2 regions of the Shewanella sp. 5_MG-2023 genome follow, and region 1 is predicted to be linked to the other one. Evidence: riboswitches for the same ligand, from Rfam matches in the RefSeq annotation. Region 1 holds a riboswitch; the other holds the start of a gene.

Evidence for each region. A riboswitch is a leader RNA that binds a small molecule or an ion and turns the genes downstream of it on or off. The one in region 1 is predicted to bind lysine.
Region 2: it holds a riboswitch for lysine, as region 1 does, so the genes downstream of both, Q4557_RS17820 (Na+/H+ antiporter NhaC family protein) here and lysC (lysine-sensitive aspartokinase 3) in region 1, are expected to answer to the same signal.

Annotation. Positions count from the first base shown of each region.
Region 1 covers NZ_JAUORC010000002.1:82,156-90,399, reverse strand. The annotation lists gene Q4557_RS01355 (site-2 protease family protein) at 1-993, shown strand, start outside; gene Q4557_RS01350 (succinylglutamate desuccinylase/aspartoacylase family protein) at 1,134-2,282, opposite strand; gene lysC (lysine-sensitive aspartokinase 3) at 2,300-3,649, opposite strand; lysine riboswitch at 3,898-4,074, opposite strand; gene Q4557_RS01340 (DUF3293 domain-containing protein) at 4,492-4,929, opposite strand; gene arcA (two-component system response regulator ArcA) at 5,633-6,349, shown strand; gene Q4557_RS01330 (S9 family peptidase) at 6,544-8,244, opposite strand, start outside.
Region 2 covers NZ_JAUORC010000036.1:7,735-15,978, reverse strand. The annotation lists gene Q4557_RS17830 (thymidine kinase) at 13-591, opposite strand; gene Q4557_RS17825 (M3 family metallopeptidase) at 896-3,037, shown strand; gene Q4557_RS17820 (Na+/H+ antiporter NhaC family protein) at 3,495-5,051, opposite strand; lysine riboswitch at 5,129-5,349, opposite strand; gene Q4557_RS17815 (electron transfer flavoprotein subunit alpha/FixB family protein) at 5,760-6,683, opposite strand; gene Q4557_RS17810 (electron transfer flavoprotein subunit beta/FixA family protein) at 6,686-7,435, opposite strand; gene Q4557_RS17805 (H-NS family nucleoid-associated regulatory protein) at 7,889-8,244, shown strand, end outside.

The sequences.
Region 1 (8,244 bases):
CACGAATTTGAGTTGTCTAGACCGAGTTCACTAGCAGAACCCAGTCATGATGATGTCATCACCCAAACCAACCGCCAAGTCATGAAAGTGCGCTTAGAGTCTGATGTGCAGTGGCAACCATTTATCATCAACTATACGGTTTTGGTGGACAATAACACCATTGCCGATGGCCAGCGTAACAGCAAGGACATAGAACGACAAACCCCTGAAGTGGCCCCAGTTAAACAACAAAAATTCAGTTTTGTTGGCTTAGCCTCTCTAGGTTTTAAGTTACTTAAAAGCGCCAAAGTGATTAAAGCCATGCTCGCTGCAGCCAGTGTGGCGGCCTACTCTTGGCTATTTTCAATTGAGTTTGCATTAGCCTTGATTGCCTGTTTGGTTATCCATGAATATGGTCATATCAAAGCAATGAAACACTTTGGCATGAAAACCAAAGGGATTTATTTGATCCCATTTATGGGCGGCCTTGCTGTTAGTGACGAGCGTATTAATACCCGTTGGCAGAACGTGGTGATCTCTATTATGGGGCCGACTTTTGGCCTGTTTATGTCCATCGGCTGTATGCTGGCTTATTGGCTGACGGGTAATATCTTTTTTGCCGGACTGGCCAGCTTTAACGCCCTATTAAACCTCTTTAATTTATTGCCGATACTGCCTTTAGATGGTGGTCATATTTTAAAAAGTATCACCTTTTCGATGAATAGCATGGTGGGTCTAATCGCCTGTATCGCAGGCGCAGCCGCTGGGGTATTCATTAGCTACAGCCTTGGACTGGCATTACTGGGCTTCTTATTATTAATTGGCAGTCTTGAGATTGTATTTGAATGGAAAAGCCGTCATCAAAGTCATTTATTGCCCCTTGACCGTTATGGGCAAATCTTCTCGACCTTGTGGTACTTCATTACGGTTGGCTTACTGATTGCTATTATTTGGTATTTTGCTGCATCTGGCGATGAAATGCTGTCGATGCCATTAGAAATATTAAGAAGCTAGTCAAATAAATAGCAGTGCTTAACATCAACTAAGCTAGCAAGAACTAAGCCTGAGAGAACTAAGTCCGTAAAAACTAAGCCCGTAAAAACTAGCTACGGGCTTAACTTGCTGAAAAAACGAAATTAACTTATCTATTTAGCTTATGGAATTTCAAATACCTTAGTCATGACTTTATACAGCTCAGTGCCTTGATGGACTGAAGCTGAAGCAAAATGCAGCACTGGCACGCAATCTATCGGCAAACTCACCGAAGTGACGGCATTATCACTGCCGTACTGATCTAACCTTAATAAGGTCACTAAAGGCTCGCCAGCAGCTAACGGCTCACCAACCGCTGCGCAGTATTCCACTAAACCCGCTTTAGGGGCATGAAACTTTTTATAATCCTTTAAGTAACAGCCCCAGCGTTTCATGCTGGCAGGAGCAACATGCTCTTTGATCACTCCCCGATGGCTCAAATAGGCCAAAATACCTAGGGCATCATTTTTAGCATCTGCCATATCAATACGTTCTTGGCTTGCTAGCTCTAAGGTAAAAGCCGCCACAGGCACATCGAATATGCGCCCTTTTAACGCTGCATATTCAGTTAATTGCCACCATGGACAAAAAACCGCTTCATCCATGGCGCCGCCAAATTCATTGGGGATAATTAACGATAAGGGGATCGAGAAAAACGCGGCTGCGGCTGCATCATACTCAGGGCAATAAAGGTGCTTTGCAGATTTAGGCCCGGTATGTAAATCAAGCACGATATCAGCGCCATGGGCCATATGTTGTAATGTCACCGCTAAGCGATGCCCGGTACTAATACCCCAAAGGTTGGCTAAACGTTGCTGGCAATTATTGACTAAGGTTTGCCTAAAAGCACTAAACAAGTCCTTGTCGGCAAAGTGTTGATGCTCAGTGAACCAGCTCGCAATATCAAGTGACTGATCATAATACTCTCGGTTCCAATTCACCCCAGTGATAGGATCAAATCGCCCTAAGGTAAACTCGCCACTTTTTTGATTAATGCCTAAAGGGTTGGCTAATGGCACGCAGTGAATATCGCCTAATACAGTGTAGTCTTGCAGTAAAGTCATCAGCTGATGTATCACCGCATTACCCTGCACTTCAGCCCCATGAACATTGGCCTGAATATAAACACTGGGCGCGGCGTCATCTGAGCCTTTAAAGCTAAACAGTGGCGCCGTTAACGCTTGGCCTGTGGCAAGCTCTCCCACTTCAACCCGAGACATGGTGGCTGAATAATCGTTAGCCTGTTCTGTAATTGAATTCACTGATGTCATACCTGCCACGTTAGCAATTATTCAAATAAGTTTTGGTGCAGAGAGTTAACCACATCTGCGGCTTCAGATTCAGCGACGAGAACACATAAGTTATGTGGGCTAGCCCCTTGGCAAATCATGCGCACATTATGCTGTTCAAGTACCCCAAAAACTCGGCTGCAAATACCTGCTGTTGACGCTATTTGATTACCAATAATCGCCACTAAAGCTAATTTATCTTCCACTCTTACACGGCAATTTTGTGATAGTTCTTGCAGTAATGACTCGCTTAATAACCCCTGCCCGCTGGAGTCAGAACCGGTTTTATCAAGCGTTAGTGACACATTAACTTCTGAGGTGGTAATCAAATCAACTGAAATTTTATGCTTAGCAAGCGTGGCAAAGGTGTGCGCTAAAAAGCCCTGAGCATGGAGCATTTGTAAGCTATGCAGGTTTAATAAAGTTTGATCGCGTCTTAGAGCCACAGCTCGATAAACCGGGGCATCTTCTACTTGATGACGGATCCAAGTTCCACCTTGTTCAGGTGCTTTACTGGAACCAACAAACACCTGAATTTGTTGACGCACGGCCGGTAAAATCGTCGCAGGGTGTAATACTTTAGCGCCAAAGGTAGCCATCTCAGCCGCTTCATTAAAGCTAATTTCAGCGATAGGTCTCGCATTAGGCGCTAAACGTGGGTCAGTGGTATAAATTCCGGCCACATCAGTCCAAATCTCTACCGCATCTGCTTTTAAGGCTTCAGCTAATAACGCAGCTGAATAATCACTGCCGCCACGGCCTAAGGTGGTGGTGTTGCCTGCTTCATCAGCGCCAATAAAACCTTGAGTCACGATCACTTGCTGAGCCAATAACGGCTGTAAATGCTCCGCGCCTAGGAGCGCAATTTGCTCAATTTGCGGCTCTGCTTTACCAAAATGGCTATCGGTTCTTAATACTTGGCGCACATCAAATGAACTTGATGGCGTGCCTTTTTGGCGAATAACCGCAGAGAACAATAATGATGAACATTGCTCACCCATGGATAACAGCTCATCAATGATGGCTTTGCTTCTATCGAGCACTAACTTATCACTAAGCACTGCCATTCTGCTTAATAGCTTATCAATCGTAGCAGCTACATCTTGTGGACGCGCCAGCTTATCAACAATGTCATATTGAATTTTAGCAATTTGAGTGACTAAACTTAAGCGGCGTTGGTCGTTCACATTGGCTTGAGTTAACTCAACCAGTAAATTAGTGACACCGCTAGAAGCACTAACAACAACGACGCGGGTATTGGCATTGGCTAAAATAATGTCCGCACAGCGGTTCATGGCGTCAAAATCAGCAACTGAGGTGCCACCGAACTTAGCAACAACTAAACTCATGCTGATACCTCCACGACATTCGCAGACGAACTTTTACTAGACAAAGTTTTAGTAGACAAAGTTTTAGCAGACAAACTTTGACTAAACATACTTTCAGTAGACATGGACTGAGTAGACATAAACTGAGTACACAGTATTGGAACAACTTGAAATTTAATACGTAAAAACATGATTACACTCCGAACTTACTTCGTTCGAAGAGCCTGGTGCAGTGATAACGCACCCTTAAAGAAGGGAAACAGCAATCTTTCACCAGAAGCTCTCCACCAAAAAATAGGTGACAATCGCTAGGATTCAACCTAAACGACCGATACCGAATGCCAACCAAACATACCAGTACCTCGGCGCTAATCTCCCTCATAAGCTGTCATAGGAATTGGTTTTCCTCGAACTTACTACCTAGCTAACGCTCCTCTTCTGTTTCTTCCCACAGGAAGAGCATGAAAATACCAATAAATAACAACTCAAGTCAATTGGGATATGCCATAAAATCGTCAAATAACACAATACGTAAATAGAGACACTGAGCTCAAAATAGTATCATGTAAGCTATTATTTATAATTTGAAACAAAAAAGTGATATAAAACAATAGTGATTAAAAAATAAAAAGTAATAACCTCAATGTAAATTCGAGGTTATTGAGTTAAAACCTTCAACTAAACTGCACAATTAAGCTTCAATATTAACAATCAAGTTTCAACAGTATATAAATAGCCATTGCCCTAATAAAAATATAAAAATAACAATAAAAAAAGGCACTTAACTAAGTACCTATAGAAGGAGTTACTGATATTAAACATCCTCGATAACTGATACAAATGTCACTTAATCGCCGATCATGTTATTCATCGTGCAAATCAGGTAATTCATTAACTAAAACCGTTCGTGGGCCAAACTCGCCAATTAACACTTCCTTGTCAGGTGCTTCACCACAGGCAAGTAATGACAACACCCCATTATCAACATAGTAAATAGCGAGCTGTTTAAACTCTCGGCCTAACGCTAACGCTTGGTCTTTTTCTATAAAGACTGCCCAACTTTTTTCCATATGAGATAAGTCTGGCGCCGCGCCAATTAAGCAACGATAGGGGCTATTAAATTGCTGAATTTTCCGTTGAAGTCGCCTATCTAACAAACGGTTTTGACACGGATTCAATTGGCTGCCTAAGGGATTATGGGCGGTGACAATGGCGAAGGGGACAGCGTAAGAAAGGCGCTGAGTAAGTAGAAATTGGGTCCCTTGATACTTAAACCAAAGGTTATCTATTGAATTATTCATCATTTATTTTTCTCAATTAAGACCAATTCAGTGTAGCAAACCAAGACTTGGACCAACACCCTGTGTGATGTAAGTCACAAGAACAATAATTATATTTAACCTAAAAATCATAAGCTTACCCAAAAAAGCATTTTTGTAACAAATCTTCCCCGTAAATTTGTTAACATTTCATTTGTTAACAAATGCCTAAAACGAGTACAATATCTCACACTAGCTAGATTTTGCTACATAACGCTAAGTTGTGACACAAGCGACTACATTTACTGAAATTAAATCTTGGTAAAGTGTTCAAGCTTTTAAAATGTGTTCTACATTTTAAAAGACTGAATATAAATGTAGGACAAAATTAGGTTGCGAAGGAACTTTAATCAGCAATTTAATCTCTTAGTTTATATGAATCATCGGTTTTACAGATATTTTGACAGGTTGTGAGCTTACTCAAGCTCAGCATACGATCTGAATATTGATTTTTTATGATCAAAATTTACGTCACGTATAACTCTTTTATAGAAGTGCGATAAATATTAGTGCCTTAAACTGGTTTATATATTGTAGTTAGTCATGAAGCGTGTTTTGTTCAGGGCAGACATAGATAAACACCTATCGTGAATTTATAAATTATCGGCGTTTTCTTAGCTATATAACGCCACAGCCCTAGTGCAACATGACTAGAATCGAATTGTTTTTAATTTAGGTAAATGACATGCAAAACCCACACATTCTTATTGTTGAAGATGAAGCTGTAACCCGTAATACTCTACGTAGTATTTTTGAAGCCGAAGGGTATGTAGTAACTGAAGCAAACGATGGCGCAGAAATGCATAAAGCCATGCAGGATAATAAGATTAATCTTGTTGTTATGGATATCAACCTTCCTGGTAAAAACGGTTTATTATTAGCCCGTGAACTTCGTGAAATTAATAACATTGGCCTTATTTTCCTTACTGGCCGTGATAACGAAGTTGATAAGATCCTTGGTTTAGAAATTGGCGCTGATGACTACATCACTAAGCCATTTAACCCACGTGAATTAACTATCCGTGCTCGTAACCTATTAACTCGTGTAAACAGCGCTGGCGCTGAAACCGAAGAAAAAGGTTCAGTTGAGTTTTACCGTTTCAACGGTTGGAGCTTAGAAATCAACAGCCGTTCTTTAGTTAGCCCACAAGGTGAGTCTTACAAATTACCTCGCAGTGAATTCCGTGCGATGCTTCACTTTGTAGAAAACCCAGGCAAAATCTTAACTCGTGCAGACTTGTTAATGAAAATGACTGGCCGTGAGCTTAAGCCACATGACCGTACTGTTGACGTGACTATCCGTCGTATCCGTAAGCACTTCGAAAGTTTACCAGACACGCCAGAAATCATCGCAACTATCCACGGTGAAGGTTACCGTTTTTGTGGTAACTTAGAAGATTAATTTCGTCTGCAATTAATGTGCTTATTTGATTAAGCTCATTGGGTAGCAAATGAAAATAAAAGCCAAGTCACTGACTTGGCTTTTTTATGGGCTATTAAAAATGAACTATCCCTCATGGACGATAACAAGTGATCTATAACTAATGGGCTATTATTGCCAACCCATTACCTATTACCCATTTGCTATAAACAGCGCTACTTAAGCTCGCGTTCTAAAAAGGCAGCTAAGGATTTATACAAATGATTCCTCACCTTTTCACCGCGCATAGAATGCTTTGAGCCAGGGTAGTCTATCATTTGAAATAACTTGCCTTCATCTTGCAGCGCTTTATATACGCGGGTGCTATTTTCAAACAACACATTATCGTCAGCCATACCGTGATACATCAGCAAACCAGACTGATAATTTTCCACATAAGGGGTAATGCTGCTGGCATCGTAACCTTGTTTATTCTTAGCAGGGTGACCCATATAGCGCTCGGTATAATGGGTGTCATACAAACGCCAATCGGTCACGGGCGCACCTGAAATTGCCGCTTTGAAATAATCAGGGGCTTTAAACTGGCTCATTAACGCCATATAGCCGCCATAACTATGACCATAAATAGCGATATTATCGCCATCAATAAATGGCAGACTTCTTAAGTAATCTACGCCCACTTTTTGATCGTTAACTTCTGCATCACCCATATTCTGGTAAATAACGTATTCAAACTTAGTACCACGATGGGCTGAGCCGCGGTTGTCTAATTGAAATACAGCAAAGCCTTGTTGTAATAGATATTGGGTAAAGTAATCCGCTTCACTCCAGCTATTAACCACTAATTGCGCATGTGGCCCACCGTATACTCGAACAACTACTGGGTATTTTTTGCTGGCATCAAAATCAGTGGGTTTAAATAATCGGTACTGCAGATTTTGGCCATCTTCAGCCTTTAATTGGCCAAAATCTGGTATTTGCCATAAACCCGCAACGTCATACAAAGGATGGGTTTGGTTAATTTCATTTTGTTCTACCCACATTAAATGCTCGCCAGTGTCATTGTGCAAACTCACCTGTGGCGGCTGAATTAAACTATTGAAGTAATCTAAATAAATTGGTTTTTTATCAGCAAAGACTGCTGAGTGCATCCCGGCTTTAGTTGATAGTTTTTCAATCTTGTCACTGGTTAATGACACTCTATATAAATGGCGTTCAACAACTGTGTCTTTTCGGCCTGAAAAATACACCCAGCCCGCCTGCTCATCCACAAACTCAAGATCATCAACCGCCCACAGCCCTGTGGTTAATTGCTTTATTTGTTTACCCGACAGGTCAAATAAATAAAGGTGCTTAAAACCATCACGCTCTGAGGCCCAAATAAACGCTTGTTGTTGCTTTAAGAAATGTAAGTCATCGTTAAGGTTTACCCATGCTTGGCTGCGCTCTTTGACAACCGTGTTAGCTTTAACGTCTGAACCAGGTTTTGAACCAAGGTTAATGATGCGTAAGTCCAATGCCTGCTGATCGCGGCTTTGCCATTGAAATGATAACTGCTTGCTATCTGGCAGCCATTTTACTCGCGGTAAATACATATCCTTCTCTTTACCTAAATCAATCCACTGCACTGCTTTACTCGCCAGCTCAATCACGCCAAGTTCAATCTCAACATTGGCTTTACCCGCATAAGGATAACGCTGCTCAGTCAGTTTTATACCGTCAGCATAAATCTCATTACGGGTGACTAATTCAACACCTGACTCATCAATACGAGTAAAGGCGATAGCTGATTCATCTGGCGACCACCAGTAACCTGTCATTCGGCCCATTTCTTCTTGGGCGACAAACTCTGCCATGCCGTTTTTAATCGGCCCTTTACCATCAAACGTCAGCTGAGTTAGCTTTTCTGTTGCCAG
Region 2 (8,244 bases), on a different contig from region 1:
AACTGCAACGAACTAGTCCCAAAGAAATTCTCTAAAATGCTTACGGCATACCGACTCGTAACTTTCGTTACCGCCAATGGCAACTTGCTCACCATCACGCATAGGCTTACCGTTGCCATCCAGTCTTAACACCATGTTGGCTTTACGGCCGCAATGGCAAATAGTTTTAAGTTCTACCAATTTATCAGCCCAGGCTAATAAGTATTGGCTTCCGGTAAACAATTCACCTTGAAAGTCGGTTTTTAAACCATAGCACAGCACTGGAATATCAAAATTATCAACCACATGGGTTAACTGCTTAACTTGCTCTTTACTTAAAAATTGCGACTCATCAATTAATATGCAGTGCAGCTTTTGTTCAGCAAGTTGCTTTTCAATAAAATAAGCAAGGTTATCACCATCACTAAAAACATGGGCTTCGGTTTCAATACCAATACGAGAAGCCACTTTGCCAATACCATAACGATCATCAATTGACGCTGTCATGACTAAGGTATTCATTCCACGTTCACGGTAGTTGTACGATGATTGCAGTAGCGAAGTTGATTTACCTGCATTCATTGCAGAATAGTAGAAGTAGAGTTGCGCCAAAACGGTGTGTCCTTATGGTTATTTACCGTGGCAGTTTATCATTTTTTCAGCAGCGAAATAAGCGTTAGAATAGATAAACTCATGTCGGTATCACAAAAAATCATCTCTGTGCAGCTGCGCTTTTGAGCTAATCACCTCTCGCAGCAGTAATTACATGTTAAATCCAGTTAACATGTCACATTTATTAAACAGTTAACGTTAAAAAAGCCATCATAGTTCACGCTTTTTGTATTACTTCAGATACGATTAAGAAACAATTGATAGATTGTTTGAACAATAAAATATAATAGGAAGTCTAAACACTATGCATAAAACACTTGTTGCTGCAGCTATTGCTGCCACAATCGTCGTAGGTGGATGCTCAATCTCAAATACTGATACAACCCAAGCTGAAAACGTCACTATGATACAAGCAGATAATCCTTTTTTTGCTCCAAGCAGCTTGCAATATCAAACCCCTAATTTTGCTGACATAAAAAATGAGCACTTCTTACCTGCGCTTGAGCAAGGTATCAATGAGCATTACCAGCAAATCTTGGTTATTGCTAACAATCCAGCGCCTGCAACCTTTGAAAATACAATTGTTGCCATGGAAAAAAGCGGTGAACTATTAGGCCGTACATCGAAGGTTTTTTATAATTTAACCGGTTCAACAAGTAACCCTGAGCTACGTAAAATACAGGGCATTATGGCGCCTAAAATGGCAGCCCATTCTGACAACATTAATTTAAATGCTGCACTTTTTAGCCGCATTGAACAGATTTATAACAGCCGTGAAGGCTTAGAAATTAGCCCTGAAGCAAAACGCTTAATTGAAGTTTATCATCAACGTTTTGTTCTAGCGGGCGCTAAACTAACAGAAGCGCAAAAACAGCAAATTCGTGTATTGAATGAAGAGCAGTCAACCTTGACTAACGAATTCTCACAGCGACTAATGCGCTTAAGTAAAGAAATCGCCGTAGTCGTTGAGGATGAGTCAGAGCTTGCGGGTTTATCAGCAACCGCCATTAAATCAGCAGCCATTGATGCCAGTGCAGCAGGCCATGAAGGTAAATACTTACTTAGCATTACCAACACCACTCGTCAGCCTGTATTAGCCCAACTAGACAACCGTCAGTTACGTCAACAAGTATGGCAAGCATCTGCTAACCGCGGTTTAACGGGTGACAATGAAACCGCTTCTTTAGTGGCTCGTTTAGCGCAACTACGTGCCGAAAAAGCCCAATTACTGGGTTATGACAGTTGGGCAGATTACCGCTTAGCGCCACAAATGGCCAAAACCCCAGATGCGGTTTATAAGATGTTTGGCTCAATGGTGCCTGCTGTAGTTGAAAACACCCAAAAAGAAGCCGCAGACATACAAGCAATGATCACCAAAATGGGCGGCGACTTTACCCTTGAACCATGGGATTGGGCTTATTATGCCGAGCGTGTACGTAAAGAAAAATTTGATTTAGATGAGGCATCAATTAAGCCTTATTTTGAATTTAATCGTGTACTGGAAGATGGCGTGTTTTTCACTCTTAAAGAATTGTATGGCGTGACCTTAACACCAAGACCTGATCTGCCTGTTTATCACCCTGATGTAAAAGCGTATGAAATGTTTGATGAAGATGGCAGCAGTATGGCTATCTTTTATGCTGATTACTTTTCTCGTGAAGGTAAACGTGGCGGCGCTTGGATGAACTCGTTTGTGGGTCAGTCTGAGTTATTAAACAACAAGCCTGTGGTAGTTAATGTGATGAACATTAAGAAAGCCCCTGAAGGTCAGGCAACATTTGTGAGCTACAGTGAAGTCACCACCATGTTCCATGAAATGGGCCATGGTACCCACGGTATGTTCTCAAAAGTTACTTACCCATCACTTGCGGGCACCTCAGTATCACGTGACTTTGTAGAGTTCCCATCGACATTTGAAGAAGACTGGGCAGCGCACCCTAAAGTGCTGGCTAACTATGCTAAGCACTATGAAACAGGCGAAGTCATTCCTGAGGCACTACTAGAAAAATTACTTGAGTCTCGCAGCTTTAATCAAGGGTTTGACACCTTAGAGTATATGGCGGCAGCACTAGTTGATTTAGAGTGGCATTCACTTGCTGCTGATGTGCCATTACAAGATGTGGCGAGCTTTGAAGCAAGCGCCCTGAAAAAACACGGTGTTGACATTAAAGCGGTACCACCTCGTTACCGCTCAAGCTATTTTGCTCACGCTTTCCCGGGCGGCTACTCTGCAAGTTATTACGCTTACATGTGGAGTGAAATCCTTGCAGCTGATGCCTTTGCTTACGTACAAACTCAAGGCGGTCTAAACCGTGAAATTGGGATGAAGTATCGCAAAACCATTCGTGAAGTGGGTAACTCAGTACCACCAATGGATGCGTATAAAGCCTTCAGAGGTCAAGAGCCGACGACTGATGCATTACTTGAGCGTCGTGGTTTAAACTAACGCTATTAGAACCTTGTGGCTTAACATCATTTAAGTTTGGTTAAAGCTAATTTTATTTAGCACTTAAACTTAAATCCTAAAAATGCCGCTCATTTGAGCGGCATTTTTTTATCTCAATTTTCACCTAGATCCGAGTACGCTGATTAGCAGTACCTGTTAATCCCTATAATTGCTAACCCTTGCACACTCACCATTGGCAGAAACAGTCATTCACTCACAGTGCTAATCGCTGCTTCTCTTCGCTAACAATAACTGCTGCATAAACAAAACATGTGAGCTTAAACCTTTGAGGTTCACTCTAGTGATTCGACTTAGATATTTAGCTTATATATACCACTTTATTATGCAGCCTTGATTTTAAAACATAAAAAATGCCGCTCATCTGAGCGGCATTTTCATACAAGTTAGCTATATCTAAAGTTCGCGATAAGCTTAAATCAAACCGAGTTAGCTTACGCTATTTAGTGATCAACTTCAGTCCAATAACGCTTAATACAAATAGCACACTACAGGTGACCAAGCCCATGGCCACTGACGCGGTAAAACCTAATACACCGTAGCCAATAATACTAATGACCGCCACGATTAACGCATAAGGTAATTGCGTCATTACGTGATCGATATGGTGACAACTCGCCCCCGTTGACGACAAGATAGTGGTATCTGAAATCGGTGAACAATGATCGCCAAATACTGCACCAGATAACACGGCTGCAAGCATAGGTAACATCATAGTGCTATCACTGCCCATCGCCATATCAGCTGCAATTGGCAACATGATACCGAAGGTACCCCAGCTGGTGCCGGTTGCAAATGCGGTTAGGCCTGCTAATAAAAATAATACTGCAGGTAGCATCGCAAATGGAATATTGCCTGTGGCTAAACTGGCCATGTATTTACCGGTTTCAAGGTTGCCAATAACCGTTGAAATCGTCCAAGCAAATAACAAAATATAAATGGCAGGTAGCATTGATTTAGCGCCAAGTTTGATGCCAGTGAACACCATAGGCAGAGCAATTTTTTGCTTCACAGTTAATACTAAGGTGACCGCTAACCCCACCAGTGAACCGTAAAATAGTGACGAGCTCACTTCAGTATTTTCAAATGCTCCTAAAATGCTAAAAGGTAAATCATTAGCTGATAATGCATCAGCGCCTGACGCCACCATGAAATAGAAGGTTGCCGCAACTAACACTAATATAGGTAAGAATAAGCCAATGATTTTACCGGTTTCCGCTTCTGGTAAATCGGCTGTGGCACCTGGTGGTAAGCCTTTAGATTCGTCGAACAACTCACCCTTTTGGGCATTTTGTTCATGCTTACGCATTGGGCCAATATCTAAACCAAATAACGCCACACACACCAATAATAATAATGCAAAAATGGCATAAAAGTTCATTGGGATCATTTGCAGGAACACACTTAAATGCCCTGTATCAGCAAAGCCATGAGCCGTTAAAATCCCGCCGATCAGGGCGATAATGTACGCTCCCCAGCTTGAAACAGGCGAGATAACACAAATTGGTGCCGCTGTTGAATCCAATAAGTAGGCTAATTTAGCCCGTGAAATGTGGTAACGGTCGGTGATTGGACGTGCAATAGATCCCACCACAATACTGTTAAAGTAGTCATCAATAAACACTACAACACCAAGGAAGATAGTCATCAACTTGGCATCACGTTTATTGCGAATACGTTGATGAGCCCAATCAGCAAAGGCGCGAGCTGAACCACTTACCGTGATTAATGCCGTGATCATGCCCAAAATCACCAAGAAACCTAAAATTTGTAGGTTCCATGAATTGAGCGCGCCATCATCCCAAACTAGACCCGTGACGGTAATCAGTAAATTTGAGGCTGCAGCGCTAACTGAAAAATCACCGAGTAAAAACACCCCGGTGATAATACCTAAGCCCAATGAAAGTAAGACTCGGCGAGTTAATACTGCGAGCAAAATAGCCACTACTGGTGGCAAAAGCGAGAGAGCCGAATCGGCGTAACTTGTTATCATCATTTCTTATAATTTCTTCGTTGAGTACGAATGGAGAATAACTGATAAGGCAAGTTTACGTTGAATACGTAAACGAAAATCTTTTCAGTAGCACTCCACAGTAATATCAATATCGTTGTCGATATATATTCTTCTACCCTTTCGGATAGAAATTACCATGACAGTGCAGTCCCTTTCGGTAACTGCCCCAATAAATGGTTTTGATAGAATCCATTTACTTCGGCACTAAATCCTTTCCGAATAAGTTATTGGCATCACCCAACTCACCCGTACTGATACTTAATGCACCTCTACTTATGTTAACAACAGAAAGGCTCTGTATATCAACACCCCATCATACAAACATAAGCAGTAGCATCATTGCCAGATAAAACTTGATTATCTTGTGATATATAACATCACAACTAAAACCGCGCACATTGACGCAGCACTAGTGTAACCTTTTATTAGCAAGGGTTCATATTTAACGCAGTGGTAATTTTTGCTCACTGATAGAACAGCACCGCAAATAACAACGCATTAGTATAAATTGGCAGCAACTATCTACGGAACATTAAAAAAGGCTTTTACCTCTCGGTAAAAGCCTTTTAGTGCCGTTTTTTATTAGTGGATATTAACTCACTAAAAAACTAGCGTAAGCCATAATCCTATTATAAAGAGCATTATTTAGGACTCTTATTTAGGGCTCTAATTAAGGGCTCTAATTAAGGACTATAGCAAATTAGTTAGCTCAGGGATCGCTTCAAACAAATCAGCTTCCAGACCATAATCTGCAACCTGGAAAATCGGCGCTTCAGGATCTTTGTTGATTGCCACAATGACTTTAGAGTCTTTCATACCAGCAAGATGCTGAATAGCCCCTGAGATACCTACAGCAATATACAGATCAGGTGCGACAATTTTACCAGTTTGACCTACTTGTAAATCATTCGGTACAAAGCCAGCATCAACAGCTGCGCGCGAAGCACCAACAGCAGCAGTTAATTTATCAGCAAGCGCTTCTAAAATAGCAAAGTTCTCACCACTGCCCATACCGCGGCCGCCGGAAACAATCACCCCAGCACTGCCAAGCTCAGGACGCTCTGATTCAGTTAATGTTTGCGAAACAAATTCTGCCGCTGCTGTGGCAACAAAATCAACCATAACCGCTTCTGCACTGCCGTCATTGGTTGCGGCATCAAAAGCACTGGTTCGTACTGTTAGCACTTTAACCGCATCTAAACTTTGCACTGTCGCTAATGCCGAACCGGCATAAACAGGACGCACGAAGGTATCTGTGCTTACAACTTCAATCACTTCAGAAATTTGCGCCACATCTAATAACGCCGCGACTCGTGGCAGGGTATCTTTACCGACACTGCTAGCCGCAGAAATAATATGTTCGTAATCACCTGCAAGGTTAACCACTAACTGTGAAAGGTTTTCTGCTAGTTGCGCTTGATACACAGCATTATCAGCAACTAATACCTTGCTTACGCCTGTTAATGCTTGCGCTGCGGTAACTGCTGCAGCGCAATCACTACCAGCAACTAACACATGCACATCACCACCAATGGCAACCGCTGCGCTTACTGCTTTAGCGGTATCTAATTTTAAGCTTGCGTTATCATGTTCAGCTAATACTAAAATAGTCATAATTAGATCACCTTCGCTTCATTTTTTAACTTTTCAACTAATTCAGCCACTGAATTCACCATGATGCCAGCTTTACGCTCAGCTGGAGGGGTGACTTTTATAATGGTTTGATGTGCTTTTAAGCTTACGCCTAAATCATCAATTGAAAGTGTCTCTAATGGCTTACGCTTAGCTTTCATAATATTAGGTAATGATGCGTAACGAGGTTCATTTAAACGTAAATCAACCGTAACCACCGCTGGTAATGGCATTTTTATTGTTTGTAAGCCGCCGTCAATCTCACGGGTTACTTCTGCACTGTCTGCCGTTAATGTTAGCTCTGATGCAAACGTTGCTTGAGGCATATTCGTTAATGCAGCTAGCATTTGACCGGTTTGGTTATTGTCGCCATCAATAGATTGCTTACCAAATATCACTAATTCTGCTTGTTCTTTTTCTTGAACCGCTTTTAAAATTTTAGCAATCGATAACGGCACTAACTCGTCATCAGTCAGGACATGAATAGCACGGTCGGCACCAAGCGCCATCGAGGTACGTAATTGTTCTTGAGCATTTTTAGCTCCAATAGTGACCACAACAATTTCCGTAACACTTCCTGCTTCTTTCAATCTTACAGCTTCTTCAACTGCAATTTCACAGAATGGGTTTAACGCCATTTTCAAATTAGCAGTATCAACATTTGTGTTGTCAGCGTTTACTCTGACCTTCACATTTGCATCGACTACGCGCTTTACAGGCACCAATACTTTCATGGGATTTCCTTTTACACCTTCAATGTATGTGGACGGCACATTGGTTTTAACCAATGTAATATGGCTCAACTTTACGGCCTGTTAACGTTAACGTCAACCTAAGTCAAACACTTGTTTATATTTTTTTTGGCTCAATGTGCGTTTAAAAGAACTGACATCTGCACAATTTATATTAAATAAGGTACCTAAAAGGGTAGATTAATTAATTTTTATCTACTTATTGATGATTTTATTTGATCCATTCAGATTTAGTTTCTATTATTAATGACTATTCAAGTAAACTTATTTTGCTACTATTAAATATTGTGCTTTATTGACATGTTTAATGGTCAATTAAATTGACACTCCAATGCTAAATAATTAAGCAATGTAGCGATTTTGATAGGTATTCTTTAATCTCTAAAGCATTACTTGAAAACTTATTATTTAATAACCATTAGGATGCACATTGATATGAGTGACTTTTTAGAAATACTAACCCATGGTCGTCGTTTTAAAGCTGCAGTTAAAGAGTTGTCTGTAGAAGATTTACGTGAGCTTTCAGTAAAGCTTGAAAAAATCATTACAGAAAGAGAAGAAGACGAAAAAGCAGAACAAGAAGCCAATGCAGAAAGAAATGCACGCATTGCTGAAATTCTAGCGCAAATTGAAAACAGTGGTTTATCAATTGAAGACTTAGGTGAAGTATCAATTAAGCCTGCACCAAAAAAACGTGCGCCGCGCCCTGCTAAATACCAAATTGAAGTTGATGGCGAATTAATCCAGTGGACGGGTCAAGGCCGTATGCCAACTGTGTTCAAAAACCAAGT